2 linked regions of the Hyalangium gracile genome follow. The protein of the gene in region 2 interacts with the protein of the main gene of each other region in a pairwise test. Links are inferred from orthologs where the notes say so. Each region holds a gene or a part of one and is shown on either strand. Other genes may lie near its edges.

Region 1 (7,289 bases), on a different replicon or contig from region 2:
GGTGCTGCTGCGCCGCGCGCTCGACAACCTGCTGGACAATGCCGGCAAGTACTCCGAGCCCGGCACCACGGTGCGGGTGCGCGCACGGCCCAAGGAGACGGGGCTCACCATCGAGATCGCCGACCAGGGCATCGGCATCGACGCGAGCGAGCTGCCCCACCTCTTCACGCCCTTCTTCCGCAGCGACAAGAGCCGGGCCCGCACCACCGGCGGCGTGGGGCTGGGGCTCGCCCTGGCCCGCCGCATCATCGTCGCGCACGGCGGCACGCTCGCCCTCGAGAGCCAGCCCGGTGTGGGCACCACCGCCCGCATCCTCCTGCCCGCCGCCAAGGCGCTTTCATAGCCCCAGCCCAGGGCCTACATGGCCCTACAATGTTTGACAGCGCACACTGTACGAAGGTGGGCTACCCGGTTCCCTGGCGACACAGTAGGGCCAAGGCCATCTATGCTGTGCAGGCCTTGTCAATGAATGCCAGCTCTTCCGGAATTGCAGAATCCGAGTCTTCGGCGGCGAGGCCCCAGGTCCCACGCCAGGGGGCCTCGTTCTGGATCCGGAAGGTATTGGATTTCTTCCTGAACGAGGCCCAACGCCAGGGCCGCCCGGACGAGCTCACCCGCTACCGGATTGTCGTCGCCGCCACGGTGTCCCAGCTGGCAATGGCCCTCTTCTTCCTGATCTCGGTGCTGTCGCTGCCGAGGAAGGGGTTCCTGCTCGGGGTGGCGATCTTCTGCGTGGTGGCCTACACGCTCACGCTGGTGCTCCTGCGTCGGAGCTCCTCCCCCTTCGGCCCTGGCCTGCTGCTGTGCTCGACGCTGGCGGGCGCCTACATCGGCTCGAGCCTGTACCTGAACAACGCCATGGCGGCCACCCATGTGGCCAGCACGCTCATTCCGCTGCTGTCCTTCTTCGTGCTGGGCTCGCGCGGAGGCCTGGTCTTCGCCGTGCTCATGGCCCTGTATGCCATCGTCCTCCTGCCGCTCTCCCAGGGCCAGTTCACCCTGTGGAGCGCCAACGGCGGCAGCGGGCTGTCGCTCTCGGGCAACGTCTTCGCCGCCGTCTGCATCGTGTGCGTCTGGGGGCTGAGCTACATGCACAGCCGGGCGCGAGACAATGCCCAGGCGGAGCTCGAGCGGACGCTGCGGATCCTGGGTGACAACGAGCGCAAGCTGACGAACCTGGTGGAGAGCACCGATGACATCGTGTGCTCCCTGGACCCCCAGGGGCGCCTGCTGACGGCCAACTCGGCGCACCGCCGGTGGTACTCCCGCATCTTCGGACAGGAGTCTCGGGTGGGCGAGCCGCTGGCCCTGGAGCGCTTCGCCGAGCGGCACCCGGAGTTCCCCGACAACTTCGCCCGGGCGCTCCAGGGCGAGCGCGTCCGGGTGGAGCTCGTCTACCCGGTGGGAGACACCACCGCCGCGCTGGAGATGTCCCTCACCCCCATGACGGACGCCCAGGGGCAGGTGACGGGGGTGACGCTCTTCGGCCGGGACGTGACGGCCCGGCGGCAGGCCGAGGCCCGGCTGGGAGAGCTGCACCGCACCCTGCTGGAGACGTCGCGCAAGGCCGGCATGGCGGAGATCGCCACGGGGGTGCTCCACAACGTGGGCAACACCCTCAACAGCGTCAACGTCTCGGCCACCCTCGTGGCCGAGCGGCTGCGCGGCTCCCGGGTGCAGGGCATGGTCCGCGCCACCGAGCTGATGAACCAGCACGCCCCGGACCTGGGAACGTTCCTCACGCGTGACGAGAGGGGTCGGCTGCTGCCAGAGTATCTCCTGTCCGTCTCGCGGCAGGTCGCGGAGGAACAGGCAACGATGTTGGCGGAGATGCAGTCGCTCACCAAGAACGTGGACCACATCAAGTCCGTGGTCAGCATGCAGCAGGAGCACGCCCGCTTCGTGGGCGTGACGGAGCGGGTGGCCCTGCCGGAGCTCCTCGATGACGCACTGCGTCTTCACGCCACCTCGTTCGAGCAGCTGGAGATCCAGGTCCGCCGCGAGTACGCGTCGGTGCCGGACCTGATGGTGGACCGGCACAAGCTGCTGCAGATCCTCGTCAACCTGCTGAGCAACGCGCGCCACGCGCTGCTCGAGAGCCAGCAGCCCAACAAGCAGCTCACCCTGCGCATCACCCGTCAGCCCGAGGATCGGCTGCGGCTCGAGGTGTCCGACAATGGCATCGGCATCTCCCCGGAGAACCTGCCGCGCATCTTCAGCCAGGGCTTCACGACGAAGAAGCGAGGCCATGGCTTCGGGCTCCACGCCAGCGCGCTGGCCGCCATCGAGATGAAGGGCAGCCTCACCTGCACCAGCCCTGGCCGCGGCCACGGTGCCACCTTCATCATCGACCTCCCTCTCAACCCCGAGCAGGCCCGAGCATGAGCATGCCCGCCTCTCCCCGCCGTCGCATCCTGATCATCGACGACAACCCCTCCATCCATCAGGACTTCCAGAAGATCCTGGCGGCCTCCGAGAGCAGCACCTCGCTGGATGCCCTGGAGACGGCCCTCTTCGGCTCGCCGCAGGCGCGCACCGGCGGCGCCTACTCCTTCGAGGTGGACTCCGCCTCGCAGGGCGAGGAGGGCGTGCAGCGCGTCCGGGAGGCCGCCGCCGAGGGCCGCCCCTATGCCCTGGCCTTCGTGGACATCCGCATGCCGCCGGGCATCGACGGCGTGGAGACCACCGCGCTCTTGTGGAAGGCCGACGAGGATCTGCAGGTGGTGCTGTGCTCGGCCTACGCGGACTACTCGTGGGAGGAGGTGGCGCAGCGGCTGGGCATCAACCAGCGGCTGCTCATCCTGCGCAAGCCCTTCGACAACATCGAGGTGCGCCAGATGGCGCACGCGCTGGCGCAGAAGTGGGACCTGTCCCGGCAGAGCCGCCGCCGCGAGGAGGAGTTGGAGAAGGCCGTCGCCGCGCGCACCGCGGAGCTCCAGGCCGCCAACGTGCGGCTGCGCCAGGAGATGGAGGATCGCGCGCGGCTGGAGGCGCAGCTGGCGCAGTCCCAGCGGCTGGAGGCCATGGGCCGGCTGGCCTCGGGCATGGCCAACGAGATCAGCAGCCCGCTGGGCTTCGTGAGCACCAACCTGAACCACCTGCGGCTGGCGCTGGAGAAGCGGACCGCGGGCGCGCCCCTGGAGGATCCGGCGGAGCTGCTGGACGCGTGCCGGGACGCCATCCACGGCACGGATCGCCTCAAGCGCATCGTCCAGGACGTGAAGCTGTTCGCCCGCGTGAGCCCCCAGCCGGGAGTGCCGGTGGACGTGCGCAAGGCGGTGGAGCAGTCCCTCGCCCGGGCCGAGCTGCCCGCGGGCTCGCGCGTGCAGCGGGTGGTGGAGTTGCAAGAGGTCCCCCTGGCGCTGGCCAGCGAGGAGGGGCTGACTCAGGTCTTCCTCAACCTGCTGTCCAACGCCGCCCAGGCCTTCCCGGAGAGCCACCCCGAGCCCCGGATCCGCATCGGCACGCGCCCGCAGGGCTCCGAGGTGGTGGTGGAGATCCAGGACAACGGCAGCGGCATCGAGGCCGAGCACCTGGGCCACATCTTCGAGCCCTTCTACACGACGAAGCCGGGCGGCTCGGGGCTGGGGCTGTCCATCTGCCACGGCATCGTCACCGGGTTCGGCGGCGACATCTCCGTGGAGAGCACGCCCAACAAGGGCACCACCTTCCGCATCAAGCTGCCGCGGGCCACCTGAGGTCCGACGCACGCCTCCGCCTCACTCCTGGAGCGCCCCATGCCCGTGCTGGCCCAGCTCTTCATCCACCCCATCAAGTCCACGCGGGGCCTGTCGCTGACGCGGGCCACGGCGGAGCCGATGGGGCTGGAGCATGATCGCCGCTGGATGCTGGTGCGCCCCGATGGCTCCTTCATCACCGGGCGCGAGTTCCCTTCCCTGGTGCGCGTGAGCGCCGTCCCCACCGAGGGAGGCCTGCGCCTGTCCGCCCCGGAGCAGCCCGAGCTGCACGTGCCCGCGCCGCCCGCGGGGGCCGAGCGCCTGGACGTCACCATCTGGAACGATCGCTGCTCGGCGGCTCGCGCCGGCAAGGACGCGGAGCGCTGGTTCAGCCAGTACCTCGGCCAGCCCATCGTCCTCGTGCGCGTGGACGCCCGGACGGAGCGCCCGGTGGATCCCCGCTACGCCCGGCCCGAGGATCACGTGGGCTTTCCGGACGCCTTCCCGCTGCTGCTCCTGTCGCGAGCCTCCGTGGAGGAGCTGAACCGGCGCATGCCCCGCCCCGTCACCGTGGAGAACTTCCGGCCCAACCTCGTGGTGGAGGGCTGCGAGCCCTTCGCGGAGGACGGCTGGAAGCGGCTGCGCATCGGCGACGTGGAGCTGGAGGTGGTCAAGCCCTGCGGCCGGTGCGTCTTCACCACCGTGGATCCGCTCACGGGCGAGAAGGCTCGGGACGGGGAGCCGCTGCGCACGCTCGCCACCTTCCGCCGCCAGGACGGCCAGGTGATGTTCGGCCAGAACGTGCTGGTGCGCCGCCCGGGGACGCTCCAGGTCGGAGCGCCCGTCGAGCTGCTGGGCTGAAGCGCCCGCTCAGCCGTACTTGAAGCGGTAGACGACCTCGGGGTGGCCCCGGGTGAAGCCCTTCACCACCTCGTGCTGGAGGTTCGTCGCGCCCAGCATCTTGAGCCCGCCCGCGGCGAAGCCCATCACCGACAGCTCGAAGTAGATGTGGGGCCGAGGCACGTTGGCGATGCGCAGCTCCGTGTACTCGGCCTCGGGCTTCACCAGCAGCTCGCCCGCGGTGAAGTAGCCCTTCCAGATGCCGGGCGTGAAGAGGAGGAAGCGCTTGAGGTCCCCCAGGGCGAACATCGACTTGAGCTGCCCCCGGCCCAGCGCGTACTCGGCCGACTTCACGCCGAACTGCCAGTAGATCTTCGGGTCGCTGTTGTAGAAGCGATCCACCAGCGCCTCGTTGAAGCGCAGGAAGGCCTCCACCGGCATGCGCGTGACGGGCATCACCGGCTGGGCGAAGAGCGGCTCGCGCGCCGCGTACTCCGAGAAGAACGCCTGCCAGGCCGCCTCTCCGTGCTCCTGTACGATCATCTGCTGCCGAGCCAGGAACGCGACACCTTTCACTTCCATCCGAGGCCTCCACGGACAGTCCCCACACCTTCGTTCTAGCAGAGATCTGGCACCTGTTCGGCGTGGCCCGCTGCGTTAGGCTCCCGCCATGAACCTGCCCCTGCTGATGGGCCTTGCCACCATGATCACCTCCAGCCCCCCGCCGCCCACGGACTTCACCGCCGAGGCCGCGACGCGCTTCGCCGAGCTGGCCCTCACCTGTGTCCACCAGGAATACCCCAACAAGATCGCCCACGTCCTGAGCAGCGATGCGGACGCGCGCCCCCCTCGCGAGCTCACCCCCGCCTTCTACGGGTGCTACGACTGGCACTCCGCCGTCCACGGCCACTGGCTGCTTGCCCGATTGGCCAGGACGTTCCCGGAGGCGGCCTTCGCCCCCCGCGCCCGCGCGGCGCTCGCCCGGAGCCTGACGCCCGCGAACATCACCGCCGAGGTGGCCTACCTGGGCGGGACCGGACGGGTCTCCTTCGAGCGGCCCTATGGGCTGGCCTGGCTGCTCCAGCTGGCGGCCGAGCTGCGCGAGTGGGACGATCCCCAGGCCCGGGAGTGGGCCGCCACGCTGAAGCCGCTCGAGCAGGCCTCGGCCCAGCGCATCCGCGAGTGGGTGCCCAAGCTCACGCGCCCCATCCGCGTGGGCGAGCATGACCAGACGGCCTTCGCCTTCGGCCTCGTCCTGGACTGGGCGCGGCTGGCCGGGGACCGCGCCATGGAGCAGCTCCTCGTGGAGCGCGTGGAGGCGTTCTACGGGAAGGATCAGCGCGGCCCGCTGGCGTACGAGCCCTCCGGGCACGACTTCCTCTCGCCGTGCATCGCCGAGGCGGACCTGATGCGGCGCGTCCTGCCTCCGGCCCGCTTCGTCACGTGGCTGCGTGGCTTCCTGCCGGAGCTGCCCACGAACGGCTCGGCCACGTGGCTGGAGCCGGCGGTGGTGTCCGACCCTGGCGATCCGAAGCTGGCGCACCTGGACGGCCTGAACCTCAGCCGGGCGTGGATGCTGGAGGGGATCGCCTCCGCGCTCCCCGCCTCCGACAAGCGGCTGGGCTCGCTGCGCGCCGCGGCGAAGCGCCACCGGGAGGCCGGCCTGCGCTCCGTCACCGGCGCGCACTACGAGGGAGGCCACTGGCTCGGCAGCTTCGCCGTATACCTCGTCACCGGCCGAGGCCTGCCTCGCAAGCCGTGAGCCCCGCGCTCAGGCGGGACGCGACGACGCGCCCGGCAAGCGCGCCAGCGAGAACCGGGAGAGCTCCCAGGGCACCTGCTGGCCCGTCGCCATCCAGGCCGCGATGCGCCCGAGCAGCACGGTGAACTTGAACCCGTGCCCGCTCAGCCCGCCCACCAGGGTGACGCGAGGCTCGCCCGGCAGGTGGTCCACCACGAAGTCCTTGTCCGGCGTCATCGTGTAGAGGCAGACCTTCTCGAAGACAACGCGCGGTGAGAGCCCCGGCAGGTGCTCGGCGCTGTAGCGGCGCAGGGGCTCGCGGTCGGACTCGTGGAGCGCTCGGTCCGCCCGCTCCGGCTCCGTGGGCGTGCCCGTCTCGTGCCACGCCACCTTCACACCCGGCGTCTGCCCGTCGTACGGGAAGCCGTAGAAGTTCGTCGCGAAGTCGATCCACACCGGGAAGCGCTCCGCGCCGAAGTCCGCCACCGGCGCCTCCGGCTCGAAGTGGCAGTACGTCTGCCGGGTGACCGTGAACGGCAGGGTGACGAAGCGGGACAGCAGGCGCGCCGTCCACGGGCCCGCGGTGACGACCAGCCGCTCGAGCTCGAGGGACTCTCCCCCGGCCAGCGCCAGCCGGATGCCTCCCGAGCGCGGCTCGATGGCCTCCACGGTGGTGTTCGGGCGCAGCCGGGCCCCGTGCGCCTCCGCCAGCCGCACGTTGGCGCGGACGCACGCGGAGGCGCGGAGGAAGCCCGCCTCCCGCTCGAGGACGCCCGCCTCTCCCGGCAGCAGCCGGAGCCGCGGGAACCTGCGCGCGCACGCGGCGGGCTCCAGCTCCTCGAACGGCACGCCGTTGTCCTTCAGCGCGCGGCGGATGGCGACCAGCTCCGGATGCTCGGCGGGGCCGAAGAACAGTCCCCCGGTCCGAGCGAACAGCGACTCGCCCGCCTCGCGCTCCAGCTCGTCCCAGAGCGGATACGCCTGCCCCATGAGCGCCGTGTAGAAGCCATCCGTGTACGTCTTCCGGATGA
Region 2 (3,892 bases):
CACGCGAGGAGGAGATCGACTTCTCGCTCTTCACCGACGGCCTGCGCGCCGAGCGCGAGCAGGGCATCACCATCGACGTGGCGTACCGGTACTTCTCCACGCCGCGCCGCAAGGTCATCGTCGCGGACACGCCGGGACACATCCAGTACACGCGCAACATGGCCACGGGCGCCTCCACGGCGGACGCGGCGGTCATCCTGGTGGACGCGCGGCTGGGCGTGCTGCCGCAGACGCGGCGGCATGCGTACATCGCCTCGCTGCTGGGCATCCCGTACCTGGCCGTCGCGGTGAACAAGATGGACCTGGTGGACTTCGACCGGGTCATCTTCGAGCGAATCGGCGCGGAGCTGGCCGAGTTCGCCCGGACGCTGGGGTTCACGCAGGTGCGCCTGTTCCCCGTCAGCGCGAGCAAGGGGGACAACATCACCCGCGCGAGCGCCCGTACGCCCTGGCATGAGGGCGGCACGCTGCTGGGCTGGCTGGAGTCCCTGCCCCACCAGCGCCGGCAGGACGAGGCCCCGTTCCGCTTCCCCGTCCAGTACGTGCTGCGCCCGCACCTGGACTACCGCGGGTTCGCCGGGCAGATCGCCTCGGGCACCGTGCGCGTGGGGGATGAGGTGATGGTGCTACCCTCGCAGCGGAGGACCCGGGTGGCGGCCATCGACACCTTCGAGGGCTCGCTCCAGGAGGGCAGCGCGCCCTTCTCCGTGACGCTGCGCCTGGCCGACGAGGTCGACGTCAGCCGCGGGGACGTGATTGCCCACATCGCCCAGCCGCCCAGGGCGCTCCAGCGCCTCGACGCGATGCTGGTGTGGTTCGGCGAGCAGCCCCTGGATGGCGCTCGCCGCTACCTGGTGAAGCACACCTCGCGCACCGTCCCGGCGACGCTGGAGAAGATCCTCTGGCGCAAGGACCTCGAGAACCTCACCGAGGTTCCCGCCGAGACGCTGTCGCTCAATGACATCGGCAAGGTGCGGCTCGTCTGCAAGCGCCCCCTGCTGTGCGACCCCTACCAGGACAACCGGACCACCGGGGCGTTCATCGTCATCGACGCGCTCACCCACGACACCGTGGCGGCGGGGATGATCCTCGGCGCCGCGGAGTCGGAGAGTGGCGCCCCGACGGGCTCGCTCGTCACCGCCCGGGAGCGCCGCGAGCGGCTGGGCCAGCGCGGTGGAGTCGTCCTCCTGCCGGAGGCGCCGGAGGCCGAGGAGCGGGCGTTCCAGCTGGAGCGTCGCCTGTTCGACCAGGGCCGGCACGTCACGGTCGTCCGAGGTGACACGGAGGTGGCGCTGACGCTGGCGGAGACGGGACTCATCGCCCTGCTCCACACCGTGGCGCCGCAGGCCCGGCGCGCGCTGAGAGATCAGCTCCGGGATGCCGGGCTTGGCGGCGTGGAGCTGGAGCCCTCGGCCGAGCTCGACGGCTGGGTGCGTCAGGTCCAGGCCGCGCAGGAGAAGGACTCATGAGCTCGCTTCCCGCCAAGGGGCCGGCGCGACCCTCCGGGCAGGCGCCCTCCGTCACGCCGTTCGTGACCGCGCTGCTGGGTGAGGAGCGGAGCGCGCTCCTCCAGCGGGTGGTGGAGGGGCTCGCGCCCGAGACGCTGAACTGGCTGAGCGGCTATCTCGCGGGGCTGGCCGCGCAGCGTGGCCCTCAGGAGCTCACGGCGGCCCCCGTGCCCCAGGCCGCCCCCGAGCAGTGGCTGACCATCGTCTATGGAACCCAGACGGGGAACAGCAAGCTGCTGGCCGAGCGCCTCAAGCACCAGGCGGAAGCCGCGGGCCTCTCGGTGCGCTTCTACCGGGCGGGGGAGTACCCGGTCCGGGAGCTGCAGAAGGAGCGCCTGCTCTACGTCGTCATCAGCACCCAGGGAGACGGAGATCCGCCGGACGACGCGCGCGGCTTCGTCGAGTTCATCCTCGGCAAGCGGGCCCCGAAGCTCGAGCAGCTCCGCTTCTCGGTGCTGGGGCTTGGGGACACGAGCTACCCCAAGTACTGCGAGATCAGCCGCAAGCTCGATGCGCGTCTCGCGGAGCTCGGGGCCACCCGCCTGCTGGATCGCGCCGACTGCGACGTGGACTTCGAGCCCGTGGCGAAGGGCTGGCTCGACCAGGCCGTGGGCCGCGCGAGCGAGACACTCGAGGCCCGGACCACCGCCGTGGTCACCCCGCTGCGCGGCCCCGCGCCCGCTCCGGCGCCCCGGTTCGGGCGTGACGCTCCGTACTCGGCGGAGCTCCTCGCCAACCAGCGCATCACCGGCCGTGGTGCCCTCAAGGACGTGCGGCACCTGGAGGTGTCGCTGGGCGACTCAGGGCTGAGCTACGAGCCCGGAGACTCGCTGGGCGTGTGGCCTCGCAACCCGCCCGAGCTGGTCGGCGAGTTCCTGTCGGTGCTCTCGCTCGACGGCGGCGCGGAGGTCTCCCGTGATGGGCGCACCCAGCCCCTGCAGCAGTGGCTGGAGCAGGAGCTGGAGCTCACCCGGCTGAGCCGCCCGTTCCTGGAGCGACATGCCGCGCTCGCTGGCAGCACGGAGCTCCAGCGCATGCTGACTCCGGAGGGCGCCGAGACGTTCCGCGCGCTCCTCAAGAGCCACCAGGTCATCGATCTGCTCCGCTCCTGGACGGCGCCGTGGACGGCGGAGGAGCTGGTCCGCACGCTGCGGCGGCTGACGCCCCGGATGTACTCGATCGCGTCCAGCCAGAAGCGGGTCGGCGCGGAGGCGCACCTCACCGTGGCGGTGGTGGACTACGAGGCCTTCGGGACGCGGCACCGCGGAGCGGCGTCGACCTTCCTGGCCACCCGGGCGGACGGACAGGACCGGGTGCCCGTCTTCATCGAGTCCAACGATCGGTTCCGCCTGCCCGCGGATCCGGACCGGGACATCATCATGATCGGCCCGGGGACCGGCGTGGCGCCCTTCCGCGCCTTCGTGCAGGAGCGCGCCGAGGTGGGCGGACGCGGCCGCAACTGGCTCTTCTTCGGCGAGCAGCACTTCCGCTCGCAGTTCCTCTACCAGACGGAGTGGCAGGAGGCCTTGAAGAAGGGCGAACTGCACCGCATCTCGCTGGCCTTCTCCCGCGACCAGGCGGAGAAGATCTACGTGCAGCAGCGCCTGCGCGAGGCGGGCAAGGACGTCTACGCGTGGCTGGAGGGCGGCGCCCACCTCTACGTGTGCGGCGAGGCCCAGCGGATGGCGCCAGACGTCCACGCGGCGCTCCTGGACATCATCTCCACCCAAGGGGGCCGGAGCCGCGAGGACGCGGCGGCCTGGCTCGACACCCTGCGAGACGAGCAGCGGTACCAGCGCGACATCTACTGAGCGAGCAGAGACATGAGCACGAACAAGCCCCCGGCGCTCTCCGAGACCGAGCACATCAAGGCGAAGAGCAACTTCCTGCGCGGGACGCTCGCCGAGAGCCTGGCCGACCCGGTGAGCGGCGGACTGGCCGCGCCCGACACCCAGCTCATCAAGTTCCACGGCAGCTACCAGCAGGATGATCGGGATCTGCGCGAGGAGCGCCGGCAGCAGAAGCTCGAGCCGGCCTACGACTTCATGATCCGCACCCGCCTGCCTGGAGGCGTCTGCACGCCGGCCCAGTGGCTCGCGCTGGACGCGCTCTCGAAGCGGTATGCGAACGGCACGCTGCGCATCACCACGCGCCAGGCCTTCCAACTCCATGGCGTCATCAAGACGGACCTCAAGCCCACCATCGCGGGAATGAACGCGGCGCTGATGGACACGCTGGCCGCCTGCGGAGACGTCAACCGCAACGTGGTGTGCAACCCGAACCCGGTGGACTCGCGCGTGCACGAGGAGGTGTACCGCTGGGCGGTGCGCCTGTCCGAGCACCTGCTGCCGAAGACGCAGGCCTACTACGAGATCTGGCTGGAC

Evidence for each region. Proteins that work in one complex are often made in the same cells at the same time.
Region 1: the proteins of KY572_RS45675 (region 2) and KY572_RS22740 interact in binary tests that used the Escherichia coli proteins (3 or more experiments, as listed by UniProt). The link is inferred for Hyalangium gracile from one-to-one orthologs.

Annotation. Positions count from the first base shown.
Region 1 is NZ_JAHXBG010000011.1:5,136-12,424, reverse strand. What follows is about bases 2,645-5,637. They hold KY572_RS22740 (MOSC domain-containing protein), read left to right. Parts: upstream 2,645-3,737; coding sequence 3,738-4,538; downstream 4,539-5,637. Other genes in these bases: KY572_RS22730 (DUF2891 domain-containing protein), read left to right, coding at 5,188-5,637; KY572_RS22735 (hypothetical protein), read right to left, coding at 4,548-5,099; KY572_RS22745 (hybrid sensor histidine kinase/response regulator), read left to right, coding at 2,645-3,698. Outside these bases: KY572_RS22755 (sensor histidine kinase), read left to right, coding at 1-343; KY572_RS22750 (ATP-binding protein), read left to right, coding at 562-2,385; more of KY572_RS22745, read left to right, coding at 2,382-2,644; more of KY572_RS22730, read left to right, coding at 5,638-6,279; solA (N-methyl-L-tryptophan oxidase), read right to left, coding at 6,289-7,289.
Region 2 is NZ_JAHXBG010000045.1:39,831-43,722, forward strand. What follows is about bases 893-3,892. They hold KY572_RS45675 (assimilatory sulfite reductase (NADPH) flavoprotein subunit), read left to right. Parts: upstream 893-1,465; coding sequence 1,466-3,319; downstream 3,320-3,892. Other genes in these bases: KY572_RS45670 (GTP-binding protein), read left to right, coding at 893-1,469; cysI (assimilatory sulfite reductase (NADPH) hemoprotein subunit), read left to right, coding at 3,332-3,892. In the rest of the region: more of KY572_RS45670, read left to right, coding at 1-892. UniProt on the Escherichia coli protein: Component of the sulfite reductase complex that catalyzes the 6-electron reduction of sulfite to sulfide. This is one of several activities required for the biosynthesis of L-cysteine from sulfate.